Azospira inquinata: one gene and its partner. The protein of the gene in region 1 interacts with the protein of each later gene in a pairwise test. Links are inferred from orthologs where the notes say so. Each region holds a gene or a part of one and is shown in the gene's direction. Other genes may lie near its edges.

The links.
Region 2: the proteins of eno (region 1) and rpe interact in binary tests that used the Escherichia coli proteins (3 or more experiments, as listed by UniProt). The link is inferred for Azospira inquinata from one-to-one orthologs.

Annotation. Positions count from the first base shown.
Region 1 is NZ_CP064782.1:266,934-273,493, reverse strand. The notes cover bases 1-2,892. They hold eno (phosphopyruvate hydratase), read left to right. Parts: upstream 1-749; coding sequence 750-2,036; downstream 2,037-2,892. Other genes in these bases: Azoinq_RS01195 (LysR family transcriptional regulator), read right to left, coding at 2,873-2,892; kdsA (3-deoxy-8-phosphooctulonate synthase), read left to right, coding at 1-641. Outside these bases: more of Azoinq_RS01195, read right to left, coding at 2,893-3,799; Azoinq_RS01190 (MFS transporter), read left to right, coding at 3,903-5,144; Azoinq_RS01185 (SIMPL domain-containing protein), read right to left, coding at 5,305-6,006; Azoinq_RS01180 (zinc-dependent alcohol dehydrogenase family protein), read right to left, coding at 6,202-6,560. UniProt on the Escherichia coli protein: Catalyzes the reversible conversion of 2-phosphoglycerate (2-PG) into phosphoenolpyruvate (PEP). It is essential for the degradation of carbohydrates via glycolysis.
Region 2 is NZ_CP064782.1:939,792-946,404, reverse strand. What follows is about bases 1,689-4,633. They hold rpe (ribulose-phosphate 3-epimerase), read left to right. Parts: upstream 1,689-2,788; coding sequence 2,789-3,478; downstream 3,479-4,633. Other genes in these bases: trpE (anthranilate synthase component I), read left to right, coding at 4,423-4,633; Azoinq_RS04140 (phosphoglycolate phosphatase), read left to right, coding at 3,555-4,220; apaG (Co2+/Mg2+ efflux protein ApaG), read right to left, coding at 2,235-2,618; Azoinq_RS04155 (class I SAM-dependent methyltransferase), read right to left, coding at 1,689-2,230. Outside these bases: Azoinq_RS04165 (cytochrome-c peroxidase), read right to left, coding at 1-532; Azoinq_RS04160 (LysR substrate-binding domain-containing protein), read left to right, coding at 719-1,642; more of Azoinq_RS04155, read right to left, coding at 1,634-1,688; more of trpE, read left to right, coding at 4,634-5,898; Azoinq_RS04130 (anthranilate synthase component II), read left to right, coding at 6,004-6,573. UniProt on the Escherichia coli protein: Catalyzes the reversible epimerization of D-ribulose 5-phosphate to D-xylulose 5-phosphate.

The DNA of each region.
Region 1 (6,560 bases):
GCCTGGGCCTGGAATCAGGCTTGAAAATCCTGGAAAGCGTCAAACGCCAGATCGGGGTGCCCGTACTCACCGACGTGCATACGGAAGGGGAAGTGCCTGCCGTGGCCGCCGTGGCGGATGTGTTGCAGACCCCCGCCTTTCTTTGCCGTCAGACCGATTTCATCCATGCGGTGGCGGCCTCCGGAAAGCCGGTGAATATTAAGAAGGGCCAGTTTCTCGCCCCCGGGGACATGAAAAACGTGGTGGCCAAGGCCAAGGAAGCCAATGGCGGGGCTGACACCATCATGGTCTGCGAACGGGGCGCCTCCTTCGGTTACAACAACCTAGTTTCCGACATGCGTTCCCTGGCCATTATGCGGGACACGGGCTGCCCGGTGGTGTTCGACGCCACCCATAGCGTCCAGTTGCCCGGCGGTCAGGGGGACAAGAGCGGCGGGCAACGGGAATTCGTACCCGTGCTGGCTCGGGCAGCGGTGGCCAGCGGCGTGGCGGGAATCTTTATGGAAACCCATCCGAATCCGGCCCAGGCCCTGTCCGACGGGCCCAATGCCTGGCCCCTGGGGCGCATGGAAAGCCTGCTCACCACCCTGGTGGCCCTGGACCGGCTGATCAAGTCCGCTCCCCTGGAGGAGTTGTCCTAGGCCGGGGCCTTGGTGCCCATCCCATTCATCCCGGGCCGAAGCCGGAACCCTGTTTGGACCCCGGCCCGGGGCAAGGTTTGTCAATTTTGAAAGAGCAAAGGGAGAATCATGAGTTCTGTCGTTGATGTCATCGCCCGCGAAATCCTGGATTCCCGCGGCAATCCCACCGTCGAAGCCGATGTGCTGTTGGAATCCGGCGTCATGGGCCGGGCGGCCGTTCCCTCCGGCGCTTCCACCGGTTCCCGCGAAGCCATTGAACTGCGGGACGGCGACGGCTCCCGTTACCTGGGCAAGGGTGTGCTCCAGGCCGTGGAAAATATCAATACGGAAATTTCCGAAGCCATCATCGGTCTGGATGCCCAGGAACAAGCCTTCATCGACAAGACCCTGATCGAGCTGGACGGCACGGAAAACAAGTCCCGCCTGGGCGCCAATGCCATGCTGGCCGTGTCCATGGCCGTGGCCAAGGCGGCGGCGGAAGAAGCCGGTTTGCCCCTCTATCGTTACTTCGGCGGTTCCGGCCCCATGCAAATGCCCGTGCCCATGATGAACATCATCAACGGGGGCGCCCACGCCAATAACAGCCTGGATTTCCAGGAATTCATGATTATGCCGGTGAGCCAAGGCTCCTTCCGGGAAGCTCTGCGCTGCGGCGCTGAAGTGTTCCATTCCCTGAAGAAGCTCCTGGACAAGAAGGGGTTCTCCACCGCCGTGGGGGATGAGGGCGGTTTCGCCCCCAACCTGGGTAGCCACGCGGAAGCCGTGCAACTGGTGCTGCAAGCCATTGAAAACGCCGGTTACGTGCCCGGTCAGGACGTGCTCATCGCCCTGGACTGCGCCGCTTCCGAGTTCTACAAGGATGGCAAGTACCACCTGGCTGGGGAAGGCCTGCAACTGACCTCCGCCCAGATGACCGACTACCTGGCCAATCTGGCCGACCAGTTCCCCATCGTCTCCATCGAAGACGGCATGGCCGAAGGGGATTGGGAAGGCTGGAAGCTGCTCACCGACCGGCTGAGCGGCAAGGTCCAGATCGTGGGGGACGACCTGTTCGTCACCAACACCAAGATCCTCAAGGAAGGCATTCAACGGGGCGTGGCCAACGCCATTCTGATCAAGGTGAACCAGATCGGTACCCTGTCCGAAACCTTCGCCGCCATCGAAATGGCTAAGCGGGCCGGTTACACCGCGGTGATTTCCCACCGCTCCGGTGAAACGGAAGATTCCACCATCGCCGATATCGCCGTGGGCCTCAACGCTGGCCAGATCAAGACCGGCTCCCTCTCCCGCTCCGACCGGATCGCCAAGTACAACCAACTGCTGCGCATCGAGGAAGATCTGGGCGATACCGCTTCCTACCCGGGTAAGGACACCTTCTACAACCTGGGCCGTTAGGCTTAAACCGGGCGCTTGCCGACTAGCCGGGGCCTATCCGCCCCGGCTTTTTTGTATGTCCCCGCCATGGGCGGGCTATGCTTTCCCAGGGGAAAGGCCCATAATCCGGGCCTGATTTTTCAACCTTTTTGCGTTTTTCCGGAAATTTTCCATGCGTTGGCTCACCGCCGCCCTTGTGGCCCTCATCGTGGCGCTCCAATACCCCCTCTGGCTGGGGAAAGGGGGCTGGCTGCGGGTGTGGGATGTGGATCGCCAGCTGCAACAGCAGCGGGACGCCAATCACAAGCTGGAAGCCCGGAATGCGGGGCTGGATGCGGAAGTCCGGGATTTGAAGCAGGGCTACGACGCCATTGAGGAACGGGCCCGCTACGAACTGGGCATGGTCAAGGAGGACGAGGTTTTCGTCCAGCTGCCGGAACAAAGCGGTAGCGCTTCCCAGACGCCGGGCATCGGCTTTGCCGCCCCCGCCACTCCCCCCGGCCTGGCGGCAGCCAAGTCCCGCCCGGCCCGGCCTGCCCCCACGGGCAAGGCGGAGGTAGAAAAATTTGTCGCCCAGGGGGCGAAAAAGCCCTGAGGCCGCCGGAGTCGGGAGTACTGAAGCCTTAGACTACCGCAGACCGCAGACCGCAGACCGCAGACCGCAACCCGCAACCCGCAACCCGCAACCCGCAACCCGCAACCCGGATCACCCGGATCACCCGGATCACCCGGATCACCCGGATCACCCGGATCACCCGGATCACCCGGATCACCCGGATTTCCGCCACTCCCCGTGGGGCGCCAGCGGCCCCCCTCCTACTTCAAGGGATGCCCCCGGTTCTTCCGAGACGGGGGCTTTATTTTTGCCCGGATTTTTCCCCGTTCCCCAGGCTTTGGGCCAGGGCCACGAAGTTGTGGGCCTGGGGCAGGGTTTGGCTGTCCAGATGGGCGACGGAAAGGCTGACCCGGGGCGGCACCCCGCCGCCGATGGGGCGATACACCACCCCGTGGACCTTTAACTGCTGCATGGATTCGGGCACCAGGGCCACCCCCAGTTCGGCGGATACCAGGGAAAGCATGGAGGCGATCTGGGGCGCGGCCTGGCCCTGGGTGGGGGTGAAACCGGCGGCCCGGCAGCTGGCCAGTACCGTGTCGTGGAGACTGCTGCCGATGGATCGGGGAGTCAGGATGAAGGGATCGTCCTTGAGGCTGGCCAGGGCAATGCCCGTGTCCGCTTCTCCCCCTTCCTGGGCCGCCGGATGGGCGGCGGGGAGGGCGGCTACCAGATTTTCTTCCGTGAGCAGGTGGTGGGCCACGGTGGGGGGCGATCCCTCCGCCGGGCGCACGATGGCCACGTCCAGGCGCTTTTCCACCAGGGCCTGGACCAGCAGGGCGGAATTGGTTTCCATCAGGCGGATTTCCACCTGGGGATAGTGGCGGCGAAATTCCCGGATGCAGGCGGGCACCACGGGATTCAATACGGCGGTGCCGGTGAACCCCAGGCGCAGGGCTCCCGTTTCCCCCCGGGCGGCCCGCTGGGCGGCGTGCATGGCTTCCGCTACCTGGGGTGGCAGGCGGCTCACTACCTCCCAGAAGGCCCGGCCCGCCTCGGTTAATTCCGCCCCGTGGGGCACCCGGTGGAAGAGGGGCGTGCCCACCTCCCGTTCCAAGTCCCGAATCTGCTGGCTCAAGGGGGGCTGGCCGATGCCCAGCCGGGCGGCGGCCCGGGTGAAATTTTTTTCCTCCGCAATGGCGAGGAAATAGCGAATGTGGCGGAGTTCCATTGATATATAAAATAGATATGGAGTTATCTAATACTATATATTGGATATATAAAAAGGGGGCCGATATACTGGGTTCATTCCTATAAAACCTGTTGTTTTCCCCATGCCTAGTTCTTCCGTCACCCTGCCTGGAGTGGGGGGTGTTCCCCCTTCCGCCGCCGTCAGTCATCCGGGTATCCTGCCCGGCACCCGGGAATACCGGAATACCATCCTGGCCCTGTTTCTCGTGGGCTTTGCCAGCTTTTCCCTGATTTACTGCGTCCAGCCCCTGTTGCCCGAATTCGCCCGGGATTTTCGGGTCAGCCCGGCCCAGAGTTCCCTGGCCCTGTCCCTCACCACCGGGCTCCTGGCCTTATCCATTTTTGCCGCCGGGGCCTATTCCCAGGGAGTGAGCCGCCGGGCCCTGATGTGCACCTCCACCCTCCTGGGGGCTGCCTGCAATATCGCCGCCGCCCTGGCGCCCAACTGGCACACCATGCTGGCCGCCCGGGCCCTGGAAGGGGTAGTGCTGGGGGGCGTGCCGGCGGTGGCCATGGCCTATCTGGGGGAAGAAATGGCCCCCGGCCACCTGGGCAAAGCCATGGGCTTTTACGTGGCGGGCACCGCCCTGGGGGCCATGATGGGCCGGGTGGGCATGGGGCTCCTGACGGAATTCGATTCCTGGCGGGGCGCCATGGGGATTCTGGGGGCCCTGGGGCTCCTGGCCACCGCTGGCTTTGTCTGGCTCTTGCCCCCCTCCCGCCATTTCACCCCCAAGCCCGGTTTTGACCTGAGCTTTCACCTGGCCGCCTGGGGCCAGCATTTACGTAACCCCAAGCTGCTGCGCCTGTTTGGCGGCGGTTTCACCCTTACCAGCGTTTTTGTCACCCTGTTCAACTACGCCAGTTTTCGTCTTTCCCAGCCCCCTTATGGCCTGGGGCAGACGGCCTGCGCCATGATTTTCCTTACCTACGCCTTTGGGGTTTTTTCCTCTTCCGCCGCCGGCAGTCTGGCGGACAAAATGGGGCGGCGGCCGGTGATTCTTATGGGCTTTCTCTTGATGCTGGCGGGGCTGGCGCTGACTTTATTTTCCAGCCTCTTCATCCTCATCACCGGGATTGCCCTGGTCACCGCCGGCTATTTCATCGCCCATTCCGTGGTGAGCGGCTCCATCGGCCCCCTGGCCGGGCTCACCAAGGGCCATGCTTCCTCCCTCTACCTGCTTTTCTACTACATGGGCTCCAGCATTACGGGCTCCGTGGGGGGCTGGTTCTGGCAGCACGGGGGCTGGCCCGGGGTGTGCGCCCTGACCGGCGCCATGGGTCTCCTGGGCCTGGTATTGACCCGGGTACGGACGGAGGACTGAGCGATTGGGAGACGCTGCCGCCCCCGGGAAGGGGCGGCGGGATGGTCAGGCTCCGAAGGGACTGGCTTGGGGGCGGGGGCTAGGTCGAGGGTTGCGGGCAAGAGGCTCCCGAGCCTCGTCTTGAGGGGCTTGCCCCGTCAGCCCCCGGGGGCCGGCAGGTTTATTCCACCAGATCGATTTGCCCGGAAACCGTGGCGGTAATGGTGCTTTCTCCCCCTTCCACGGGCATGGGGGCGGCCTCTGCCGCCAGCATTTTGGTTCTCATCATGGGCATGACCGGGCGTTCGCCGTTAGTGTTGATGGAGATATGGCGAATGCGCCAGGGCTTGCCCAGGCTAGCGGCCACCAGGGCGGCCCGGGCCTTGAAGGCCGTCAGGGCGTCCTGGATGGCCCCGTCCTCCGCCCGCTGGCGCCCTTCCGGACTGGGCTGGAACTGGAGGGTTTCCAGCATCAGGGTGTTCTGGAGTTTACCCAGCAATTCCGCCAAGGCGGTGCTGTCCCCGGATTCCAGCTCAATTTCACTGCGCAGGCGCCAGCTGTCCACCCGGCCGTTTTTGCCATAAACCGGAAAGGTCTGGCTGGTGCCGCTTTTGGCTTTCACCTGGGGATAGGCCTTGGCCAGGCGCAGGCCGGAGGCGATGAGGGGATTGACTTTGGCGGCCAGGGCCGCCGGGGTGGCACCGCTGGCTTCCGTAAACACCACGGCCTGGAGCTGGTCATTGACCGCCGGGCGGCTGGCGCTGACGGACAAATCCGCCCTGGGCGGCATATTTTCCGGCTCCGCAGCAGAGGCCAGGGCGGGCCAGGCCAGCCCCAGCCAGAGGCAGCACAGGAGGGGGCGGAAAGGGCGAGGAAAGGTCATGGGGGACTCCTGGGAAAAATAAAGGTCGGGGGACGGAGGACCGTGGTACCGGGCCCAGTCTAGGGGATTTTGCGCCCCGGCGTCAGGGGGCGGAGCGCGGAGGGGCGCATTTCGGGAACCGTGGGGGGGCCATGGTTGGGGCTTGGGAGGTGCGTGCGAGGGGCTGCTAGGGTGCGCCCCCGGGGCCCGGCCAGACTATTCGGCCCCGCCGGGCAGGAGGACCGCCGCCCCCTGGAGCTCGCCCCGCCGCAGCCGTTCCAGGGCCGTGTTGGCTTCCTTCAGGGGGAAAGGGGTGACCTGGGTATGAACCGGCACCCGGGGGGCCAGGGCCAGGAATTCCTCCCCATCCTGGCGGGTCAGATTGGCCACGGAGCGCACCGTCCTTTCCCCCCAGAGCAGGGCATAGGGAAAGCTGGGGATGTCGCTCATGTGGATACCGGCGCAGACCACCGTGCCCCCCTTGCGGGTAGCGGCTAGGGCGGCGGGCACCAGGCTCCCCACCGGGGCGAAGAGCAGGGCGGCGTCCAGTTCCCGGGGCGGCCGCTGTTCCGAGG
Region 2 (6,613 bases), 670 kb from region 1 along the record:
CGATGGCCTTGGCCAGGTTTTCTGCCGTAATCGGGTCCTTTTCCGCGAAGGATTCGCTAAAGCGCTTCTGGTACTCGGGGAAGCTCTTCAGGGTGGCTACCGCCTTTTCCAGTGTGGTGTTGTGTTCCACCGCCGCTTGCAGGGGGCCCAGGGCCTGGGTTTCCAGGTTAGGGGCCCGTCCGTCCCAGAATTGGGAGGAAAGGAAGGCCGCATTCAGCACCGTGGGGGAATTGCGGGGGCCCCGCTGGGCGCCGTGGCCGATGGCCCGGGAAACCCGGTCCGTATAGCCCAGGGCCGGGTTGTGGCAGGTGGCGCAGGCGATATTGCCGTCGCTGGACAGGCGGGCATCGAAAAACAGCATTTTGCCCAGTTCCACCTTGGCCGGGGTCTGGGTGTTGTTGGCGGGAATGGGGGGAATGGCGGGCAGGGGCTTGAATAAAGCCTTGTACCGTTCAAAGGGATCGGCGGCATGGCTGCTGCCCATCCAGACGAGCCCGGCCAGGAGGACCGGGATGAAAGCGCGTTTTTTCATAATTTCTCCCTAATTTGCAGGTGTTTGAAGCGAGAGCTTCAAGGCCCCATTCTCCGGGTGGCAAAAGGGTATAATGTTGATTTAAATCAATGACTTATGATAGTAAATGCCTATCGGGCCGATAGCCAAAACCTATAAGCTTTAATACCCAGCCAGGGCCGGATACATAACAAGAAGGGAGGATCCGTGACTTTGACCGAACTGCGCTACATCGTGGCCTTAGCCCAAGAAGGCCGTTTTTCCCGGGCGGCGGAACGTTGTTCCGTGAGCCAGCCCACCTTGAGTGTGGCCATCCAGCATCTGGAAGAGGAGCTGGAGGTGCCTCTCTTTGAGCGGGGTAAGAACCAGGTTTCCCTCACCGAGGTGGGGGAACAGGTGGTGGCCCAGGCCATCCGCACCCTGGAGGAAGCGGAACGGGTGCGCCAGATTGCCCATCGGGGCCGCAATCCCCTGGAAGGGGAACTGAAGCTGGGGGTTATCCACACCGTGGGGCCCTATCTGCTGCCCGATCTGATTGTTTCCCTGCGCACCCTGGCCCCGGCCATGCCCCTGGCCATCGAGGAAAGCATGACCGCCACCCTGGCGGAAATGCTGGCCCGGGGCGAAGTGGATGCCGCTATTTTGGCCTTGCCCTTCGCCCAGCCGGGTATCCGGGTGCGGCCCTTGTACGACGAGCCTTTCAAGGTGGTGGTGCCCTGCGGCCACCCCTGGCAGGACCGGCCCCTGGTGAGTACGGAGGAGGTGGATGGGGAGGAGGTGCTGCTCCTCAAGGCGGGCAACTGCTTCCGGGATCAGGTCATGGACGCCTGTCCCCAGATCAGCGGGGCGGATACGGAGGTGCGCCAGGGCCATTCCATCGAGACCATCCGCTGCATGGTGGCCTCCGGCTTCGGTATTTCCGTGCTGCCCGCGGGAGCCCTGTGCAAGCCCTATTCCACGGACTTTCTGCGCATTATCCCCTTCTCCGACCCGGCCCCCTCCCGGCGCATTGCCCTGGCCTGGCGGGAAGGTTTCCCCCGGCTTAAAGCCCTGGAGGCCTTGTGCCAGGCCGTGGCCCGCCTGGATAACCCCTGCTACCAGCACCTGCCCGGCGGGCGGCGTCTAGCCTAGGCGGCGGGCCCGGATACGGCGGAACCAGCCCCCCGCCAGGGCGGGCTGGTCATCCTCCAGGATAAGCTCGGGGACGGCGGCCAGCAGGGGCTCCCATTCCACATCCAGGCGGGTCGCCAGATGGCGGGAGAGGGGGGTGAGCCAGCGGCGCAGAGGGGCGCGCTGGCCCGGGCGGAGAAATTTATCTAGCACCAGCAGCTGGCCCCCCGGGCGTAATACTCGGGTCGTTTCCCGGAGGCAGTCCAGGGGGGCGGGCACAACGGCCAGAATCAGGTGTAACACCACCACGTCAAAGGCACCGTCCGCCAGGGGCAGGGCTTGGGCATCGCCTTGCAGGGGCGAGAAGGGGAGGGAGCCGCTCCGGCGTTGGGCCCGGGCCAGCATGGCCGGGGTCAGGTCCAGGCCGGTGTAGTGGTGCTGGGGCGGCAGATAGGGCAGATCCAGGCCCGTGCCCACGCCTAGCAATAACACTCGGGACGGGGTGGCGGGGAGCTGGGCCAGGCTTTGGCGCCGCATTCCCCCGGTGGCGGAAGCCAGCAGGACGTCGTAGAACGGGGCGATCAGGGTGTAGCTGTGGCGCAGGCTCATGGACTCAGTGCAGTACCCGGGGGGCGGCCAGGACGAATTCCGGAATGTCCGCCGCGAAGGGGGTGCCGTCTGCCGCCACCATCTGATAGCTGCCCTGCATGGTGCCCACCGGGGTTTCCAGGGCACAGCCGCTGGTGTATTTAAATTCTTCGCCGGGCTGAAGTAGGGGCTGCTGGCCCACTACGCCCAGGCCTCGCACTTCCTGAACCTCCTGATTGGCGTCGGTGATGATCCAGTGGCGGGAAATGAGCTGGGCCGCTTCCGTACCCGTATTGCGCAGGGTGATGGTGTAGGCGAAAACGTAGTGGTCCTGCTCTGAGTCGGACTGGTCCGCCAGATATTGGGGCAGGGTTTCCACGGCGATCTGATATTTTTTGCTGTCGGCCATGAGGGGAACCAAGGGGTTGGGGTGGGGAGAGTGTGCCCAGGAAAGGCGCCCCCTGACAAGATGGGCCGCCATTTTCGCCTTCCGCCGGGGCGACCGGCGGGCTGGTGGGGCAGGGGAGTGGCGGGGGTTTGGGCGTAAAATCTCTCTTTTATCCCCGTTCCGGTGTGCCCATGTTCGTTATCGCCCCCAGCCTGCTTTCCGCCGACTTCGCCCGCCTGGGCGAGGAAGTGTCGTCTGTCATCGCCTCCGGTGCCGACTGGATTCACTTTGACGTCATGGACAACCACTATGTGCCCAATCTCACCATGGGCCCCCTGGTCTGCCAGGCCATCCGTCCCCACACCACGGCTCCCATCGACGTCCATCTCATGGTCAAGCCCGTGGATCGGATCATTCCGGACTTTGCCAAGGCTGGGGCCAATATCATCACCTTCCATCCGGAAGCCTCGGACCACGTGGATCGCAGTTTGGCCCTGATCCGGGACCAGGGCTGTCAGGCCGGGCTGGTGTTTAATCCGGCCACCCCCCTCCATTACCTGGATTACGTCATGGATAAGCTGGACGTGATTCTGCTCATGAGCGTCAATCCGGGCTTTGGCGGTCAGAAGTTCATCCCCGGCACCCTGGATAAGCTCAAGGAAGCCCGGGCCCGTATCGACGCCTACACGGCCCGGACTGGCCGGGCCATTCGCCTGGAGGTGGATGGGGGGGTGAAGACGGACAATATCGCCGCTATCGCTCGGGCCGGGGCGGATACCTTCGTGGCCGGTTCCGCCGTCTTCGGCGCCGCCCTGGCCACCGATGCCCATGGCTACGATACGGTGATCGCCGCCCTGCGGGGCGCCCTGGCCCAGGTCTGAGGCCCCCTTTCTCCGTTGTTGGGTCTGGGTGTCCCCTGGGGGGAGCCCGGCCCCGGATTTTTGCCCGATTGCCCCCATGACCTATCGCTCCGTTACCTTCGACCTGGATGGCACCCTGGTGGATTCCCTGCCGGATCTGGCCGCCGCTTCCCACGCCGCCCTGGCTGAACTGGGCCTGCCGCCTCGCAGTGACGGGGATATCGCCCGCTTTGTGGGCCAGGGCATGGCGTCCCTGGTGGAACGCTGCCTTACCTGGGGCCAGGCTCCCGAGCCCGCCCAGGTGGAAGCGGCCCTGGTGGTCTTCCGCCGCCATTACGCCCACTTCAACGGCCAGGCCAGTCGCCTGTTTCCCGGGGTGAAGGAAGGCCTGGACCTGTGCCGGGCCCAGGGCCTGGCCCTGGGGGTGGTGACCAATAAGCCGGAAGCCTTTACCTTCCCCCTGCTGGAACAGCTGGGCCTCAGCCCCTATTTCGCATGTGTGGTGGGGGGGGACACCACCCCCCATCGCAAGCCCCATCCCGAGCCCCTGGTCTATGCCTGCCGGGCCCTGGGCACGGTGCCCGCCGCCAATGTGCACGTGGGGGATTCGGTGAATGACTTTCGCGCCGCCCGGGCCGCAGGATGCCCGGCCCTGGCCGTTCCCTATGGCTACAACGAGGGAAGGCCCGTAGACAGGGGCGAATGCGATGCGCTAGTATCAGACCTCGTCGCCGCAGCCCGGTGGATTGTCCCCGGGGCGTGAGACAAAAAAAGATATCCCACTCATCGTGACCTGCAAGTTCAATGCTTATCTGATGGTCTCCCACGCCGCCTGGAGCTGGCGTGGTGCCTGGTGGCGCTCCCCGCGCCAACTTTGACTGATGACCCGTCCGGGCCCGGGCGGCGAGTTGAAACCAGACTCCCGGGTAAGCATTGAGTAATTCCCCTCTCTTGCGAGGTCTTCCATGACAGAAAACGAATTTCAGGCGCTTGCCACCCAGGGCTACAACCGTATCCCGGTGACCCTCGAGACCTTTGCCGATCTCGACACTCCCCTTTCCATTTATCTGAAGCTGGCCAACGCCCCCTATTCCTACCTTCTGGAATCGGTCCAGGGGGGGGAACGGTTTGGCCGCTATTCTTTCATCGGTCTGGCCAGCCAGACCCGCATTGCGGTCTATGGCCGCCAGGTGCTGGTGCTCACCGGCCAGCGGGTGGCGGAAAAGGAAGAGGACACCAATCCTCTGGATTTCCTGGCCCGTTACCGGCAACGTTTCCGGGTGGCTCCCACCCCGGGCCTGCCCCGCTTCTGCGGCGGCTTGGTGGGCTGTTTCGGCTACGACACGGTGCGTTACGTGGAGCCCCGGCTGCACCAGGGCCCCAAGGCCGGGGACCTGGGCACGCCGGACGTGCTGCTGCTCCTCTCTGAGGAACTGGCGGTGGTGGACAACCTGTCCGGCAAGCTGACCCTGGTGGTGTACGCGGAACCCGATGTGCCTGGGGCTTACCACAAGGCTCAGAACCGGCTGAAGGAGCTGCTGACCCAGTTGCGCCAGCCGGTGGCCGTTCCCACCGAATCCCCGGCGCCTTCCCTGCCGGCCCAGTCCGTGGTGGGGGAAGCGGCCTTCCAGACCGCAGTGGAACGGGCCAAGGCCTACATCACGGAAGGGGACATCATGCAGGTGGTCCTTTCCCAACGCATGACCAAGCCCTTCAAAGCCAGTCCCCTGGCCCTTTACCGGGCTCTGCGCAGCCTCAATCCTTCCCCCTACATGTACTACTTCAATTTTGAAGATTTCCATGTGGTGGGGGCGTCCCCGGAAATCCTGGTGCGCCTGGAAGGGGACACGGTCACGGTGCGGCCCATCGCCGGCACCCGCACCCGGGGCGCCACTCCGGAAGAGGACAATGCCCTGGCCGCCGAGCTGATCGGCGACGAAAAGGAACGGGCCGAACACGTCCAGCTCCTGGACCTAGGTCGCAACGATGTGGGCCGGGTGTCCCAGACCGGTTCGGTGCGGGTCACGGACAACATGGTCATCGAGCGCTACTCCCATGTGATGCACATTACTTCCTGCGTGGAAGGCAAGCTGCAAGCCGGGCTGTCCTCCCTGGATGTGCTCAAGGCGGCCTTTCCCGCTGGAACCCTGTCCGGCGCCCCCAAGGTGCGGGCCATGGAAATCATCGACGAGCTGGAACCCATGAAGCGGGGCCTCTACGGCGGCGCCATTGGCTACCTGGGCTTCCAGGGGGATATGGACCTGGCCATCGCCATCCGTACCGCCCTGATCAAGGACGGCCAGCTCCACGTCCAGGCGGGGGCGGGCATCGTGGCCGATTCCGATCCCCAGACCGAATGGCAGGAAACCCAGAACAAGGCCCGGGCGGTGCTGCGGGCGGCGGAAATCGCTGAAACCGGGCTGGATACCCGGCTCGGCTGAAAGGACGGCGGAAGGGGCGAGGCCCCGCTTCCGCCTCCATCGGGTGAATACGGTAAAACCGGCGGTGGGGCAAAGGCCCGGCCGTGGCAGGAAAGGGATGGAATCATGCTCTTGATGATCGACAACTACGACAGCTTTACCTACAACCTGGTCCAGTACTTTGGCGAATTGGGTCAGGAGGTGCGGGTGTTCCGCAACGACGCCATTACGGTGGAAGAAGTGGGGCAGCAAAAGCCCGACTATCTGGTGATTTCCCCCGGGCCCTGCGCCCCGGCCCAGGCGGGTATTTCCCTGGCCGCCATTCGGGAATACGCGGGCAAGATTCCTCTCCTGGGGGTCTGCCTGGGGCACCAGTCCATTGGGGAAGCCTTCGGCGGGCGCATCGTGCACGCCAAGCGCCTTATGCACGGCAAGACCTCCCCGGTCCATCACCTGGGCCAGGGGGTGTTCAAGGGCCTGCCCAATCCGGTGATCTGCACCCGCTACCACTCCCTGGCCATTGAGCGGGAAAGCCTGCCCGATTGCCTGGAAATCACCGCCTGGACCGAAGACGGGGAAATTATGGGGGTGCGCCATAAGACCCTGGCGGTGGAAGGGGTCCAATTCCATCCCGAATCCATTCTCACGGAACACGGTCACGACATGCTGCGCAATTTTCTCGAGGAAAACCGCTGAGGCTCGGGAGGCCGGCCCCCGCCGCCTCCGCCCTGGTTTT